One region of the Streptomyces sp. NPDC052225 genome, then DNA from elsewhere that is predicted to be linked to it. Evidence: riboswitches for the same ligand, from Rfam matches in the RefSeq annotation. Region 1 holds a riboswitch; the other holds the start of a gene.
What was found. A riboswitch is a leader RNA that binds a small molecule or an ion and turns the genes downstream of it on or off. The one in region 1 is predicted to bind S-adenosylmethionine.

Region 1 (8,651 bases):
ACCGAGGGAGACAGCCAGCCGTGATCACCGCGATCGTGCTCATCAAGACCAGCGTGGACCGGATCCCCGAGATCGCCGAGTCGATCGCGGCCCTGGACAGCGTCAGCGAGGTCTTCTCCGTCACCGGCACGTACGACCTGATCGCCATGGTCCGGGTGGCCCGGCACGACGATCTGGCGGATGTCATCCCCGGCAAGATCAGCAAGATCGCCGGCGTCGAGGCGACGGACACGCACGTGGCGTTCCGCACGTACTCGCAGCACGACCTGGAGGCGGCGTTCGCCATCGGCCTCGACGGCTGACCCCGCACACGCATACGAAAGCCGCGGCCGGGGCCGCGGCTTTCGCGCTGTCCCACGTCACACGGCCTCAGGAGGCCGGCACGCAACGCCCGTCCTCGGTGCGGTAGTTCCAGGCCGCTCCGTCGCGTACGAGCTCCTTCACCGCGGTGACGAAACGCTCCACGTGCTCGTCGGGCGTCCCCGCGCCGAAGCTGACCCGGATCGCGTTCAGCGACTTCTCCCCCGGCGCCGCCTCGGGCGCACCGCACTCGCCCTGCGTGTGCGGGTCGGAGCCGAGCAGCGTGCGCACGAGCGGGTGGGCGCAGAACAGGCCGTCGCGCACGCCGATCCCGTACTCGGCGGAGAGCGCGGCGGCGAAGTGCGAGGAGTTCCAGCCCTCCACGACGAACGAGATGACACCGACCCGCGGGGCGTCGTCGCCGAACAGCGAGAGCACCCTCACCTCGGGCACGCCGGCGAGGCCTTCGCGCACGGTGCGGATCAGGTGCTGCTCACGGGCGACCAGGTTGTCGAACCCGGCCTCGGTGAGCGCCTTGCACGCGGAGGCGATGGAGTACACGCCGATGACGTTCGGCGAGCCGGCCTCGTGGCGGGCGGCGGTGGCGTGCCACTCGACGTCCACCCCTCCGTCGGCGCGCCGCGCGACCTTACGGGAGGCACCGCCACCGGCGAGGTACGGCTCGGCCTCGGTCAGCCAGTCGGAGCGCCCGGCGAGCACCCCCGAACCGAACGGCGCGTACAGCTTGTGCCCGGAGAAGGCGACCCAGTCGACGTCCAACTCCCTTACGGAGACGGGGTGGTGGGGCGCGAGCTGGGCGGCGTCGAGCACGATGCGGGCACCGTGCGCGTGAGCGGCCGCCGCCAGCTCGCGCACCGGCCAGAGCTCACCGGTGACGTTCGAGGCACCGGTGACGCAGACGAGGGCCGGGCCGTACGGGTCGCGGTCGGCGAGCGCCCGCTCCAGGGTGGCGACGGCCTCGTCCGGGGTGCGCGGCGCGTTCAGGTACGTCACGCGGGCGTCGCGCCAGGGCAGCAGCGAGGCGTGGTGCTCGGTCTCGAAGACGAAGACCTGGCAGTCGGCCGGGAGCGCGGCGGCGAGCAGGTTGAGCGAGTCGGTGGTCGACCGGGTGAAGACGACCTGGTCGCCGTCGCGGCAGTCGAGGAACTCGGCGACCGTGGCACGGGAGTTCTCGAAGAGGTCGGTCGACAGCTGCGACAGGTACCCGGCGCCCCGGTGCACGCTGCCGTAGTACGGCGCGTACGCGGCGACGTCGTCCCACACCCGCTGCAGGGCCGGCGCGCTGGCCGCGTAGTCGAGGGCCGCGTACGTCACTTCGCCGCCGGTGACGAGCGGCACGGTGACGTCCCGGCCGAGAACGGCGAGCGGGGCGATGGTCTCGGTGCAGGCGTCGACGGAAACAGACATGGGTGAACTCCCTGGCGAGGTAAGCGAATTGACCATGCCGAAGCCACGACTGAGCACGACGGAACAGGGCTCGACGGCACGGAAAGAAGAGAAGAGACGGTACGCAGAGGCGGGGCCGGGACGCCCTATCGCATTCGCTTGCTCACGAGACTGCTCCCTTGAGGACCAGGACCCCAGGGTTGCAAGGGGTCCGCGCTTGCCATACGCCTTGCTGCGTACGGCCTGGTCTTCACCCAGGGCACCCCGCCACGGACGGAGGGTTGCCGGACAGCGGGCTGGGGCCTCGGTCGCTGTCACTCATGACCTTGGACAGAATCCTGCCACACGTCGCGGATACGGCAAGGGCGCAGTCCATTTCCTGAGACGAAACGGACTGCGCCCTGCGTCACACTCAGCGGTTGGTGGCGACGACCCACCGTTCGAGCGCGGCCTTCGCGGCGCCGGAGTCGATCGACTCGGCGGCCCGGTCCATGCCGGCCCTGATCTGCTCGGCGAGCGTCCCGCTGCCGGGCCGTACGGCGACGAGCGCGGCCGCCGCGTTGAGCAGCACGGCGTCGCGCACGGGCCCGCGCTCCCCGTCGAGCAGCCGCCGCGCGACCTCCGCGTTGAACGACGGGTCGCCCCCGCGCAGCGCCTCGATCGGCACGGTCTCGATCCCGACGTCGCGCGGGTCGAAGGCCTCCTCGCGCACCGCGCCGTCCCGTACGACCCACACCCGCGACGGGCCGGTGACGGTCAGCTCGTCGAGCCCGTCGTCGCCGCGGAAGACCAGCGAGGAGTTGCCGCGCTCGGCGAAGACCCCGGCGATGATGGGCGCGAGCCGCGGGTCCGCGACGCCGACCGCCTGCGCCTTGACGCGGGCCGGGTTGGTGAGCGGGCCGAGCGCGTTGAAGACGGTCCTGATGCCGATCTGCCCGCGCGCGGCGCCCGCGTGCCGCAGCGCCGGGTGGAACTTGATGGCGAAGCAGAAGGTGATCCCGGCTTCCTCGGCCACCTCGGCGACGCGCTGCGGCGCGATGTCGAGGTTCACGCCGAGCTTCTCCAGGACGTCCGACGAGCCCGAGGCGCTGGAGGCGGCGCGGTTGCCGTGCTTGACGACCTTCGTGCCGGTGCCGGCGATGACGATCGCCGCCATGGTGGAGATGTTGACGGTCTTGGCGCCGTCCCCGCCGGTGCCGACGATGTCGACGGCCTCGCCGGGCACCTCGATGGTGTTGGCGTGCTCGTACATCCCGCGGACGAGACCGACGATCTCCTGGACGGTCTCGCCCTTGGCCCGCAGCGCGACCACGAAGGCGGCGATCTGCGCGTCGGTCGCCTCGCCCCGCATGATCCGGTCCATCGCCCACGCGGTGTCGTCGGCGCTCTGGTCGCGGCCGTCGAGCAGACCGTTCAGCACGGCGGGCCAGGAACGGCCCGCCGCGGTGGTGCCTCCTGCGGGCGTCAAAGCGCTCATGGCCGCTCCTGTGTGGTGTTCGTAAGGATGAAACGTCCCCACCTTATCGAGCGACGGGGACGGCAAAGAGCCCCCGTCCAGGCACTGGACGGGGGCTCTTGCCGTGGCGGACAGTCAGAGATCAGTGGTGGCCGTGGCCGCTGGTGATCTCCTTGTACTCCTCGACGGTGGGCTTGGGGATCTGGTTGTGCTCCCCGTAGTAGCCCTTCGAGAGCTTGGCGCGCAGCTTCTGCATGCGCGACAGCTTGCGCTCCACACCGTTCTCGTCGACCGACGGGCCGATCTCGAGCGGCTGGTACTGCTCGTGCGCCGTGAGGGTGTGCAGGGCCTCCTGGTCGAGCGGCTCGTGCACCTCGATGAACTCACCGTGCGGCAGGCGCTTGATGATGCCGGACTCGCGTCCGTGCAGCACCTTGTCCTTGTCGCGGCGCTGGAGGCCGAGGCAGATCCGCTTGGTGGCGATGAACACCAGGACCGGCACGACGAAGAATCCGACGCGGACGAACCAGGTGATCGCGTTGATCGACAGGTGGAAGTGCGTGGCCCAGAGGTCGTTTCCACCACCCACGAGGAGCACGAAGTACCAGGAGATCCACGCGGCACCGAAGGCCGTGCGGGTCGGGACGTTGCGCGGGCGGTCCAGGATGTGGTGCTCGCGCTTGTCGCCGGTGACCCAGGACTCGATGAACGGGTAGACCGCGATGGCCACCAGGACCAGCGGGAAGATCACCAGCGGGACGAACACACCCAGGACGAGCGTGTGACCCCAGAGGTTGATCTCCCAGCCCGGCATCGTACGGATCAGGCCTTCGGAGAAGCCCATGTACCAGTCGGGCTGCGCACCCGTGGACACCTGGTCGATCCGGTACGGGCCGATGGCCCAGATCGGGTTGATCGACGCGATCGCGGCGATGACCGCGATGACACCGAAGACCAGGAAGAAGAAGCCACCCGCCTTGGCCATGTAGACCGGCAGGAGCGGCATGCCCACGACGTTCTTGTTCGTCTTTCCGGGGCCCGCGAACTGCGTGTGCTTGTGGTAGAAGACCAGGATCAGGTGAGCGACCACGAGCCCGAGCATGATGCCCGGCAGCAGCAGGATGTGGACCGAGTAGAACCGCGCGACGAAGTCGCCGCCCGGGAACTCGCCGCCGAAGAGGAAGAACGACAGGTACGTGCCGACGATCGGCACGGACAGGACCGCGCCCTCCATGAAGCGGACACCGGTGCCGGAGAGCAGGTCGTCCGGGAGCGAGTAACCGGTGAAGCCGGTGAACATGCCCAGGACGAACAGCAGGAAGCCGAACAGCCAGTTGACCTCACGGGGCTTGCGGAACGCACCCGTGAAGAACACGCGCATCATGTGCACGAACATGCCGGCGAGGAAGATCAGCGCGGCCCAGTGGTGGATCTGACGGATCAGCAGACCACCGCGCACATCGAAGGAGATGTGCATGGTCGAGTTGAACGCCTCGGACATCAGCTGTCCCTGCAGCGGGACGTAGCTGCCGTGGTACTCCACCTCGTTCATCGACGGGTGGAAGAACAGCGTCAGGTACACACCCGTGAGGATGATGATGATGAAGCTGTAGAGGCAGATCTCACCGAGCATGAAGGACCAGTGGTCCGGGAAGATCTTGCGCATGTTGGCCTTGGCCAGGGAGTAGATCCCCAGCCGGCCGTCGGCCCAGTCGGCGACGCGCTCGCCGGCCGGCGCCTTCTCACGAGAAGGCGCGTCGTTGGACGGCTTGGTCGTAGTAGTACTCATCCGCGCTCCCAGAAGGCAGGACCGACGGGCTCCGCGAAGTCGCTCTGCGCGACGAGGAAGCCCTCGTCATCTACGCCGATGTGCAGCTGCGGCAGCGCGTGACCGGCGGGACCGAAGATCACCCGGGCACCGTCGGAGAGGTCGAAGGTGGACTGGTGGCAGGGGCACAGGACGTGGTGCGTCTGCTGCTCGTACAGGGAGATCGGGCACCCCACGTGGGTGCAGATCTTCGAGTACGCGACAACGCCCTCGTGGGACCACTCGAGCTCTTGCTTGTCCTTGATGTTCTGCGGCTGGATGCGCACGAGCATCAGGGCGGCCTTGCCCATGACCTGCTGGAAGTCCTCGTCGTGCTCCTCCACGCCCTCGGGCTTGGCGAAGGTGAGCGAACCGACCGCGATGTCCGAAGCGCGCAGCGGCTCGTTCGTGTTCATGTTGACGAGCTTCTTGCCCTTCTTCCACGCCGTGTGGCGCAGCTTCGTCTCGGGCAGCGGCCCGAGGTCACGAAGAAGGACGACGCCGGAGAGCGGCACCAGGGCCAGCGCACCGAACAGGGTGTTGCGGATCAGCTTGCGGCGGCCGAACTGCGACTCGCGCGCACCGTCCGCGAAGTCCGCGAGGACCTTCGCCTTGACCTCGGGCTCGGCCTCGATGGCGTGCCGGTCGTCGGCGACCTCGACGTCGGACATCAGGGTGCGGGCCCAGTGGACCGCGCCCGCGCCGATGCAGAACAGGGCCACGCCCAGGGTCAGGCCCAGCGCGAAGTTCAGCGCGTTGATGTGCCCGATCGGGAAGACGTAGATGCTCTTGTCGACGTCGATGGCGACGTACGAGGCGATGAAGGCGATGGTCGCCAGCATCGACACCGTGAACAGCATGGCCACGACGCGCTCGGACCGGCGTGCGGCCCGCTCGTCGATGTCCTGGATCCGGTGCTCGTGGGGCGGCAGACCCGGGTCGGCGAAGGGCTCGTCCTTCACCGCGACCGAGCCGTGCTCCGCACCCTCGTGGATGTCCCGCTCAGCAGGCAGGTTCTCTTCTGGAATGTCTTGGCTACTCATGACTTCTTGGCCTTTGCGGTCCGAGCGGCGACCCAGATGGCGACGGCGACGAGGGCGCCGAGACCGAAGATCCAGGCGAACAGACCCTCACTGACCGGGCCGAGCCCGCCCAGCTTGAGACCACCAGGGCTCTCCGTCTTGTCACCGTTGACCGCGTCGAGGTACGCGATGATGTCCTTCTTGTTCTGCTTGGTCATCGTCGTGTCCGGGAAGGACGGCATGTTCTGCGGGCCGGTCTGCATGGCCTCGTAGATGTGCTTGGGAGCGACGTCCTCGAGGCTCGGCGCGAACTTGCCGTGCGTCAGAGCGCCACCTTCACCGGTGAAGTTGTGGCACTGGGCACAGTTGGTACGGAACAGCTCGCCACCCTTGGCGATGTCCGCACCTTCCGGGCTGTAGTCCTCGGAGGTCGGCGCGACCGGACCGGCACCCAGCGAGGCGATGTACGCCGCCAGCTGGTCGATCTCGGCCTGCGAGTAGATGACCTTCTTGCGCGGGACCTGAGCGCCAGGCTGCTGCGCCGGCATACGGCCGGTGCCGACCTGGAAGTCGACGGCGGCGGAGCCGACACCCACCAGGCTCGGCCCGTCGGTGGTGCCCTGACCGCCGGTTCCGTGGCAGCTGGCGCAGCCGACGGAGTAGAGCTTCTTGCCCTCGTCGATGGCGAGGGACTGGGCGGTTTCATCGGCCTGCGCCTTGTCCGCGGGCGCGAACGCGGCGTACAGCCCCCCGGTGGCCGCCAGCGCGAGGAGTAGGACGACGACCGCCGCCAGCGGATGGCGTCGTCGTGCGGAGAGCTTTTTCACGGATTACCCCGGTGTCAGGATCTTCTGCGTCGGTGCTGCGGGAATGTGTCGGGTGCTACGCCCGATGCTGTGATCTTCGAACTACTTGATCAGGTAGATCGTGGCGAAGAGGCCGATCCAGACGACGTCGACGAAGTGCCAGTAGTACGACACGACGATGGCGGCGGTTGCCTGATGGTGGGTGAACCTCCGGGCGGCATACGTCCTGCCGAGGACGAACAGGAAGGCGATCAAGCCACCTGTCACGTGCATGCCGTGGAAGCCGGTGGTCAGGTAGAACACCGAGCCGTACGGGTCGGAGGAGAGCGAGAGCCCATCCTTCTTGACCAGCTCGGTGTACTCGAAGACCTGACCGCCGATGAAGATCGCACCCATGATGAAGGTGACGATGAACCACATCCGGAGCTTCTTCACGTCCCCGCGTTCAGCTGCGAACACGCCGAGCTGACACGTGAGTGAGGAGAGCACCAGGATCGTGGTGTTCGTCGCGGAGAACGGAAGGTTCAGCGCGGACGCCATTTCCTTCCAGTGATCCGGTCCGGTCACCGATCGCAGGGTGAAGTACATCGCGAAGAGGGCCGCGAAGAACATCAGCTCGGAACTCAGCCAGATGATGGTTCCGACGCTGGTGAGGTTCGGTCGATTGACCGACGGGTGCGCGTGCCCGGTTTCTACTGTCGTTGCTGTCGCCACGACCGACATTATGTCGGTCGCTTATCTCGCCCTCACTCCGGGGGGTGCCGTTCGGAGTGTCTGGGGGGTGTGTCCAGCCCATATGGCCCATCGGAGGCCTGTGCGAACCGGTGTTGACGGGGTGTCGGGAGGAGTAGGCTCCGCGCCAAGTACGCCTTAGGACACCGATGTCTCGGAGGAACGATGCAGTCGACCGCGACGGTTCTGGTCTACAGCGACGACGCCAACACGCGGGAGCAGGTGCGTCTCGCGACCGGCCGCAGGCCCGCGTCGGACGTCCCCGAGGTCCAGTTCATCGAGTGCGCGACACTCCCCGCGGTCCTGAAGGAGCTGGATCGCGGCGGAATCGACGTATGCGTCCTGGACGGTGAGGCCGTGCCCGCCGGCGGCATGGGCGTCTGCCGGCAGATCAAGGACGAGATCTTCCGCTGCCCGCCGGTGCTGCTCCTGATCGGCCGCCCGCAGGACGCCTGGCTGGCCACGTGGAGCCGCGCGGAGGCCGCGGTGACGCTGCCCGTCGAGCCGGTCGAGTTCGCCGGGGCGCTGGCGTCGCTGCTGCGTTCGCGGCTCGCCGTCGGCGCCTGAGACCGGGGCTCCGACGGCCGACTCCCGTACGCCGATGACGTACGGGAGTCGGAAGTCTCACATCCGGCGCGCTCAGACCTCCGGGCTGAGCCGCGCCTTCTGCACCGGGTCCGGCTTGCTGGAGTCCGACAGGGCGCTGCCCTCGCGCCACTTCTTCCAGTCGACGTTCCAGTCGCCGAAGCCGTTGCCGAACGGGTCCATGTCCTCGCCGTAGCTGTTGATGACCTTCACCAGGTCGCCGCGGCGGAACGTGTCGAAGAACCAGGCGGCGTTGCCCGTGCTCATGCCGGTGCAGCCGTGGCTGGTGTTCTCGTAGCCCTGTGAGCCCTCGGACCAGGGGGCCGCGTGCACGTACTCGCCGCTCCAGGTGACGCGGGTCGCGTAGTAGACCTCCTTGTCGTAGAAGTCCGAGGAGCCGATGCTCGCGCTGGTCATGCGTACGGAGTACTCCTGGCCCAGCACGACCTTGACGCCGTTGCGGGTCTCGTAGCCCGGCTTGCCGGTGGTGACCGGGATGGAGTTGATCTCCTCGCCGTTGCGGTAGACCGTCATCC
Region 2 (8,651 bases), on a different contig from region 1:
GGGCTCGCCGGGGTCGGCATGATCGTCGCCACGGCGGGCGTCGGCGTCCTCGTCTACGAACTGGCCCGCGCGGGCCGCTCCTGGACCGGCAGCTGGGAAGTCCCGCCGACGGAGCTGGCCTCCCGCGCCCTGCGCCAGGCCCAGACGGCGACCCAGAGCGCGGCCAAGGCAGGCCGGGAAGCCTGGACCAGCTACGCGGAAGCCCCGTAAGGAGCGCCCCGCAGGGGCGCGGGGAACTGCGCGCCCAGCCCCAACGGCGCGAAACCCGCCGTACGGAGGCACCACCAACGGCGACGGGGCCCGCGCAGCGAACCCACCCCGGAAAACGCCGAAGGGCGGCATCCCGGCAAAGGGGATACCGCCCTAGGCGTCAAAGACCGACCCGAGCCGAAGTTCCGGCTCAGAAGTCCATGTCACCGCCCGGCATGCCGCCCGGAGCGCCGCCGGCGGCGGCCTTCTCCGGCTTGTCGGCGATGACGGCCTCGGTGGTCAGGAACAGCGCGGCGATCGACGCGGCGTTCTGCAGCGCGGAGCGCGTCACCTTGGCCGGGTCGAGGATGCCCTCGGCGATCATGTCGACGTACTCGCCCGTGGCGGCGTTCAGACCGTGGCCGACGGCCAGGTTGCGCACCTTCTCCACGACGACGCCACCCTCGAGACCACCGTTGACGGCGATCTGCTTGAGCGGGGCCTCAAGGGCGAGCTTCACGGCGTTGGCGCCGGTCGCCTCGTCACCTTCGAGCTCCAGCTTCTCGAACACCGCGGAGGCCTGGAGGAGGGCCACGCCACCACCGGCGACGATGCCCTCTTCGACGGCCGCCTTCGCGTTGCGAACGGCGTCCTCGATGCGGTGCTTGCGCTCCTTGAGCTCGACCTCGGTCGCGGCACCGGCCTTGATGACCGCAACACCGCCGGCGAGCTTCGCCAGGCGCTCCTGCAGCTTCTCGCGGTCGTAGTCGCTGTCCGAGTTCTCGATCTCGGCACGGATCTGGTTGACGCGGCCCTGGACCTGGTCGCTGTCACCGGCGCCGTCGACGATCGTCGTCTCGTCCTTGGTGATGACGACCTTGCGGGCGCGGCCGAGCAGGTCGAGACCGGCGTTCTCCAGCTTGAGGCCGACCTCCTCGGAGATGACGGTGCCACCGGTGAGGATGGCGATGTCGCCGAGCATGGCCTTGCGGCGGTCACCGAAGCCCGGGGCCTTGACGGCGACGGACTTGAAGGTGCCACGGATCTTGTTGACGACCAGGGTCGACAGGGCCTCGCCCTCGACGTCCTCGGCGATGATCAGCAGCGGCTTGCCGGACTGCATGACCTTCTCGAGCAGCGGAAGGAGGTCCTTCACGTTGCCGATCTTCGAGTTGACGATGAGGATGTACGGGTCGTCGAGCGACGCCTCCATACGCTCCATGTCGGTGGCGAAGTACGCCGAGATGTAGCCCTTGTCGAAGCGCATACCCTCGGTGAGCTCCAGCTCCAGACCGAAGGTCTGGGACTCCTCGACGGTGATGACGCCTTCCTTGCCGACCTTGTCCATGGCCTCGGCGATGAGCTCGCCGATCTGGGTGTCGGCGGCGGAGATGGAGGCCGTGGAAGCGATCTGCTCCTTGGTCTCGACATCCTTGGCCTGCTCGAGCAGGGCGGCGGAGACGGCCTCGACGGCCTTCTCGATGCCACGCTTGAGGGCCATCGGGTTGGCACCGGCGGCCACGTTGCGCAGACCCTCGCGCACCAGGGCCTGGGCCAGGACGGTCGCGGTCGTCGTGCCGTCACCGGCGACGTCGTCCGTCTTCTTCGCGACCTCCTTGACCAGCTCGGCGCCGATCTTCTCGTACGGGTCCTCGAGCTCGATCTCCTTGGCGATGGACACACCATCGTTGGTGATCGTGGGGGCGCCCCACTTCTTCTCGAGGACGACGTTGCGACCCTTGGGGCCCAGGGTCACCTTGACGGCGTCGGCGAGCTGGTTCATGCCGCGCTCGAGGCCGCGCCGTGCCTCCTCGTCGAACGCGATGATCTTGGCCATGTGAAGTGGTCCTCCCGGACGGGGTGGAAACGCAAACGGACCGTGCAGGTGCCCGCGACGGACGGCCTGCAGCCCTTGTGGTTCCTTGCCCCACCCGGCCTGCGAGCCTCACCGACTCGATCCAAGTTCTGTCACTCTCACGGGGAGAGTGCTAAGCCAATGATTAGCACTCGACCCCCACGAGTGCAAGGCCGTCTACCAGAACCGCAGGTGGGCAGCACGAAGGGCCCGTCCCCGATGACCGGGAGACGGACCCTCCATGGACGTGCGACGTACGAAGCTTTCAGTCGGACGCGCGCGCTTCAGCCGGCGGCCAGGCGGACCATGTCGGCCTGCGGCCCCTTCTGGCCCTGCGAGATCTCGAATTCCACTCGCTGACCCTCTTCGAGGGTGCGGTAGCCGTCCATCTGAATCGCGCTGTAGTGGACGAATACATCCGCACCACCGTCGACCGCGATGAAGCCGTACCCCTTCTCCGCGTTGAACCACTTGACGGTGCCCTGAGCCATGCCTAACTCCCCTATTACTGGCCCTTGCGCGAGACCGCACTTCGCGGTCCCGGGTCAGACCTCACGCCCCAAAGGGTTTGGGGGTGTGCGCCGGAACGCGTCGACCGCGGCTGAATGTATCTGCCCAACTGCCGTCTGCAACAGGTCAGTCGGACGAGAATTCTGGGCACGCACGATCGGGGAAAACGGGCCAACTGGACAGATCCCGGGGCAAGTCGGGCCGCATAAATGCCATAAAGGGCCCGAAAGGGCTGCGCACTTTGGCTACTTCTTGGCGGGCGTCGGGCGAGAACTCATATGCGCCCGTCATGCGCCACGTACCGAAACGAAGCAGCTTCCCCAACTGTACCGCGCTCAACCATGCAGAATTGCCCCCTCCGCTTCTCTTGCGGAGGGGGCAATTCACGTAACTCTGAGCAGATCGGCGAAAGATCAGCCGCCGGCGACGGCCGGAATGATCGAGACGCCCGCGCCGTCCGGCGTCGCCGTCTCCAGGCCCTGCTCGAAGCGGACGTCGTCGTCGTTCACGTAGACGTTCACGAAGCGGCGCAGCTTGCCCTGGTCGTCCAGGACGCGGGCGGCGATCCCGGTGTGGTTCTTCTCCAGGTCGGCGATGACCTCGGAGAGCGTGGCGCCCTCGGCGGGGACCTCGGCCTGGCCGCCGGTGTAGGTGCGCAGGATGGTCGGAATACGGACGTTGACGCTCATGGCTGGGTGACTCCCGTTCCTACAAGTTCGGTTGGCTCAGTGGTCGGCGGCGAGGCCGGCGTCGCGGAACGCGTCGAGGCTCGGCCGGATCGTGGCGGTCGCCTGGGACGAATCGGCAACCGCGTCGAGGGTCTTGAGCCCGTCACCGGTGTTCAGGACGACCGTGGTGAGGGACGGGTCGATGAGCCCCGCCTCGATCAGCTTCTTCGTGACGCCGAGCGTCACGCCGCCCGCCGTCTCGGCGAAGATGCCCTCGGTCTGCGCGAGCAGCTTGATGGCGTCCACGACCTGCTCGTCGTTCACGTCCTCCACGGCGCCGCCGGTGCGGCGGGCGATGTCGAGGACGTAGGGGCCGTCGGCCGGGTTCCCGATCGCAAGGGACTTGGCGATCGTGTTCGGCTTCTGCGGCCGTACGACGTCGGTGCCTGCCTTGTACGCCACCGAGACCGGCGAGCACCCCTCGGCCTGGGCGCCGAAGAGCTTGTACGGCTTGTCCTCGACGAGGCCGAGCTTGATCAGCTCCTGGAGGCCCTTGTCGATCTTCGTGAACTGCGAACCCGACGCGATCGGGATGACCAGCTGGTCCGGGAGCTGCCAGCCCAGCTGCTCGCAGATCTCGTAGGCGAGCGTCTTGGAGCCCTCGCCGTAGTACGGGCGCAGGTTCACGTTCACAAAGCCCCAGCCCTCGCCCAGCGGGTCGCCGATGAGCTCGGAGCAGAAGCGGTTCACGTCGTCGTAGTTGCCCTCGATGGCGACGAGGTCACCGCCGTAGACACCGGCCATGACGACCTTGCCCTGCTCCAGGTCGTGCGGGATGAACACGCACGAGCGGAAGCCGGCGCGGGCGGCGGCGGCGCCGACGGCCCCGGCCAGGTTGCCGGTGGAGGAGCACGACAGCGTCGTGAAACCGAAAGCGCGCGCGGCCTCGATGGCCTGGGCGACGACGCGGTCCTTGAAGGAGTGGGTCGGGTTGCCGGAGTCGTCCTTGACGAACAACTTGCCCTGCTCGACGCCGAGTTCGCGGGCGAGGTTGTCGGCCTTGACGAGCTTGGTCCAGCCCGGGTTCAGGTTCGGCTTCTCGGCGACGTCGGCCGGGACCGGCAGGAGGGGGGCGTAGCGCCAGATGTTGGCCGGGCCCGCCTCGATCTGCTTGCGGAGCGCCTCGGGGTCGCCGACGGGAAGGTCGTACGCGACTTCCAGAGGCCCGAAACACTCGACGCACGCGAAGATCGGACCGAGCGGGAACTGAGCACCGCACTCGCGGCAGGAGAGGCCTGCGGCGGGACCGAGGTCAACGGTCGGAGCGGCGGTTTCGGTGGCGACAGTCTGTACAGCCATGAGAGGCGAGGCCCTTTCTCCTCATCTTCCTCGCGGCGCACCTCGCCGCGAGACGGATTTGGCACCTTCCCTAGCCGGGAGCCCCGCGACGTCGACGATGACAGTCGTACGAGACCGGCTGGAGGGTTGCCGGGGCTTCAACGGGCCGTATCCCTCTGCCCCTCTGGATGAGCGGTATTCGGTTGTGTGTCACGCACTGAGGCGTGGGCGGCGACCCCGACATGCGATGGTCACCGGCCTTGTTCAAGACTGTAACCGACGCCCTGGACCCTTGAGATAGTCGTCCGAACCGCGAGATGGATCACATACGGGAGGACTCTGACCGTGCTGGAAGAGGTCGAGCGCTGGCTGAGCGGGCGTTCCTGGTCCGTGGCCGACCGTCCGCTGTCCCGTCTGATCGCCGCGAAACGGGCGTCGGGCCGGACCGTGAGCGTCGTACTGCCCGCGCTCAACGAGGAGGAGACGGTCGGCGAGATCGTCGCCGTGATCCGACGCGAGCTGATGACGGAGGCCGTGCCGCTCGTCGACGAGCTCGTCGTGATCGACTCCGGCTCCACGGACCGGACGTCGGCGGTCGCGGCGGCGGCCGGGGCGCGGGTCGTGCACCGGGACACGATCCTGCCGCGGATCCCGGCGCGGCCCGGAAAGGGCGAGGTGCTGTGGCGTTCGCTCCTCGTCACGTCCGGTGACATCGTCTGCTTCGTCGACGCGGATCTGAAGGAGTTCTCGGCGGACTTCGTCTCGGGGATCGTCGGCCCGCTGCTCACCGACCCGGGCGTGGACTTCGTCAAGGCCATGTACGACCGGCCGCTGGGTTCCGCGGCCGGCCAGGGCGGCCGGGTCACGGAGCTGATGGCGCGGCCGATCCTCAATCTGCACTGGCCCCAACTGGCCGGATTCGTCCAGCCGTTGGGCGGCGAGTACGCGGCCAGGCGCTCGCTGCTCGAACAGCTGCCGTTCCCCGTCGGATACGGGGTGGAGCTCGGCCTCCTCGTCGACGCGCTGCACACCGTGGGCCTGGACGCGCTCGCCCAGGTGGACGTGGGGGTGCGCAAGCACCGGCACCAGGACGGGCAGGCCCTTGGCCGGATGGCGGCGGCGATCTACCGCACGGCGCAGCTGCGGCTCGCGCGCGGGCATCTGGTGCGGCCGGTGCTCACCCAGTTCGAGCGGGGCGAGGACGGGTTCGAGCCGCGGACGCACGCGGTGGACACCGAGGAGCGGCCCCCGATGACCGAAATCAGTGAGTATGCGGAGCGTCGCGTGGCGTAACCACTGGATGATTATGATTTTTGCCTAAATTGCCCTTTATGTGGCTCAGACACGTACAGGGATACGCACGCGGCACGGCGGCCTTCGCCGCCACCGCCGCCCTCACAGGCTCACTGGTCGGCGCCGCCACGGTCCCGGCCGCAGCGGACGTCATCTCCCCCTTCGCCCAGCGCTACGACGAGTCGATCTACGGCGACTTCAAGACCATCGGCAACACGGTCATGGGCTGCCCCACCGGCGACGCCACCATGGCCGCGCGCTGCGCCGTCGCAGCGAACGGCGAGGGCAAGGACAACAACAACACGTTCGTCATGGAGCGGATCAACACGGCCGGGACGACGGACGGCTACGGCTCCAGCACCGGCCGGGTCGCCATCCCGCCGGGCGCGAAGGTCGCCTACGCCCGCCTCTTCTTCGGCGGCAACGACGGCACGTACCGCGGCCCCAGCGGCGCCGCCCTCAAGCGCTGCGACATCTCCGGCGCGGACGTGCTGCCCTCGCCGGGCGACCCGCTCGCCGCGGTGCCCGTGGTCGGCGTGGCCGGCGCGACGCCCACCAAGGTCGCCCCGCAGAACCTGGTGCGGGACCCGGCGACCACCAGCGGCCCGCACTACTACACCGGCGAGGCCGACGTCACGAGCCTGTTCAGCGGGGTCACCGGGACCGGGGCGCCGGTCCCCGTCGCCGTCGGCGACATCTGGGCGCCGACCGGCAAGGGCTGCGTCGCGGGCTGGTCGATGACCGTCGTCTACAAGTACGACGGCCCCGACGAGACCTACGCGCCCGACCGCCGCAACGTGTACGTCTACGGCGGCCACGTCCTCCAGCGCTCCACGTCGCCGGCCACCACGGTCACGGTCGACGGTTTCTACCGCACGAGCGGCACCCCGCACGCGAGCGTCACCGCGTACGAGGGCGACTGGAACACCTCGGGCGACAAGTTCGCGGTCGGCGGCCAGAACATCACCGAGTCGCACACCGGCAACACCAACAACTTCTTCATCTCCGAGGACGACGGCGCCCTCGACCCGAAGATGGTCAACAACCTGAGCATCGACGCGAAGGAGTTCGACGTCTCGGGCGGCTCCTCGCGGGCGGCCGTGAAGGCGGAGCCGATCCCGGTCGGCGCCACCTCCACCACGCTGAGCTTCTCCACCAAGGGCGACACGTACGTCCCCTCGGCGCTCGCGCTGTCCGTCCCGGTCCCCGACCTGGAGATCACCAAGACGGCGAGCCCGGCCACGGTGCGGCCCGGCGACACGGTGACGTACACGGTCAAGGCCGAGAACATCAGCAAGCTCGACTACCCGAACGCGAAGTTCACCGACGACCTCACCGAGAACCTCGACGACGCGACGTACAACAACGACGCGAAGGCGAGCGTCGGGAACGTCTCCTACACCGCGCCGAAGATCAATTTCACCGGTGACATCCCGGCCGGCAAGACGGCCACCGTCACGTACTCGGTGAAGGTCAAGGACCCGGTCGGCGGGGACGGCAAGCTCACCAACAACATCGTCGCCGACACCCCGCGCACCAACTGCGAGGACGGCTCCACGGACCCGAAGTGCGGCATCACGCCCGTCATCGAGGAGCCGCCGGCGCCGCCGACGCCGCCGCAGCTGATCGTCGACGTGGGCGAGTTCCCGCTGAACCCGCCGCCCGGCGACCTCGTCGTCCCGGTCGTCATCCGCAACCCCGGTGACACCCCGCGCGAGACCGAGGTCACCGACGAGGACGGCACCCTCCGGGAGGTCACCGTCCCGCCGCACGGCCAGATCACGGTGCCCGTCCACATCGAGGTGCCCAACACCCCGGGCAGGACGGTCACCCGTCACCTGGTGATCCCGGGCAGCGTCTGCGCCAAGGGCAGCACCGACCCGTCGTGCACGATCACCTTCACCGTGGGCCGCGTCCAGGCCCGGCCCACGCCCCCGAAGCCGACCGCTCCCGAGCTCGCCGAGACCGGCTCCGACTCGCACACCCTGCTGTACGGCGGCCTCGCCGTGTCGCTGTGCGGGCTCGGCGCGCTGATTCTCGCGGCGGTCCGCTCCCGCAGGAACTGACGCCGCGGCCGACGCGGCAGCCGGCGTTGTGTACGGCCGGGCTCCTGATGGAGCCCGGCCGTACGTTTGAGCGTTTCCGGGGCGGGCTAGTTTCGGCTTATGGCTTCCACGCATGGTGCTGCTGAGGTTCTCGTCGCGTCCAACCGCGGCCCGGTCTCCTACGCCGTCGGCGACGACGGTTCGGTCGAGGCGAAGCGCGGCGGGGGCGGACTCGTCTCCGCCCTGAGCGTCGTCGAGGACAAGCTGTGGGTGTGCGCGGCCCTCGGCGACGGCGACCGCGAGGCGGTGCGGCGCGGGGTCACCGAACCCGGCGTACGGATGCTGGACATCGACGCCGACGTGCACACGGACGCGTACAACGGGATCGCGAACTCGGTCCTGTGGTTCGTGCACCACATGCTGTACCAGACGCCTCTGGAGCCGTCGTTCGGCACCGAGTTCCGCCGCCGGTGGGCGTCGTACGAGGCGTACAACCGGGCCTTCGCGCAGGCGCTGGCGGACGAGGCCGCGCCGGGGGCGACGGTCGTCGTCCAGGACTACCACCTGGCCCTGGTCCCCGGCATGCTGCGCGAGCTCCGCGACGACCTGCGCATCGGCCACTTCTCGCACACGCCCTGGGCACCCGTCGACTACTTCCGGATGCTGCCCGACGACATCGCCGAGCAGCTGCTGCGCGGGATGCTCGGCGCGGACCGGCTGGCCTTTCTGACCCGCCGCTGGGCGGACGCCTTC

Region 2: another riboswitch for S-adenosylmethionine. It lies ahead of thrC (threonine synthase); the one in region 1 lies ahead of AB0L37_RS14210 (aminotransferase class V-fold PLP-dependent enzyme).

What each region holds. Positions count from the first base shown of each region.
Region 1 covers NZ_JBFAVD010000007.1:318,696-327,346, forward strand. The annotation lists gene AB0L37_RS14200 (rhomboid family intramembrane serine protease) at 1-24, shown strand, start outside; gene AB0L37_RS14205 (Lrp/AsnC ligand binding domain-containing protein) at 21-302, shown strand; gene AB0L37_RS14210 (aminotransferase class V-fold PLP-dependent enzyme) at 370-1,728, opposite strand; SAM riboswitch class IV at 1,916-2,033, opposite strand; gene trpD (anthranilate phosphoribosyltransferase) at 2,120-3,184, opposite strand; gene AB0L37_RS14220 (cytochrome bc complex cytochrome b subunit) at 3,306-4,952, opposite strand; gene AB0L37_RS14225 (Rieske 2Fe-2S domain-containing protein) at 4,949-6,013, opposite strand; gene AB0L37_RS14230 (c-type cytochrome) at 6,010-6,819, opposite strand; gene AB0L37_RS14235 (heme-copper oxidase subunit III) at 6,901-7,521, opposite strand; gene AB0L37_RS14240 (hypothetical protein) at 7,696-8,097, shown strand; gene AB0L37_RS14245 (Ig-like domain-containing protein) at 8,170-8,651, opposite strand, start outside.
Region 2 covers NZ_JBFAVD010000003.1:150,344-158,994, reverse strand. The annotation lists gene AB0L37_RS06370 (hypothetical protein) at 1-210, shown strand, start outside; gene groL (chaperonin GroEL) at 401-2,026, opposite strand; gene AB0L37_RS06360 (cold-shock protein) at 2,329-2,535, opposite strand; gene AB0L37_RS06355 (MoaD/ThiS family protein) at 2,968-3,243, opposite strand; gene thrC (threonine synthase) at 3,280-4,581, opposite strand; SAM riboswitch class I at 4,600-4,755, opposite strand; gene AB0L37_RS06345 (glucosyl-3-phosphoglycerate synthase) at 4,906-5,853, shown strand; gene AB0L37_RS06340 (isopeptide-forming domain-containing fimbrial protein) at 5,892-7,919, shown strand; gene AB0L37_RS06335 (trehalose-6-phosphate synthase) at 8,019-8,651, shown strand, end outside.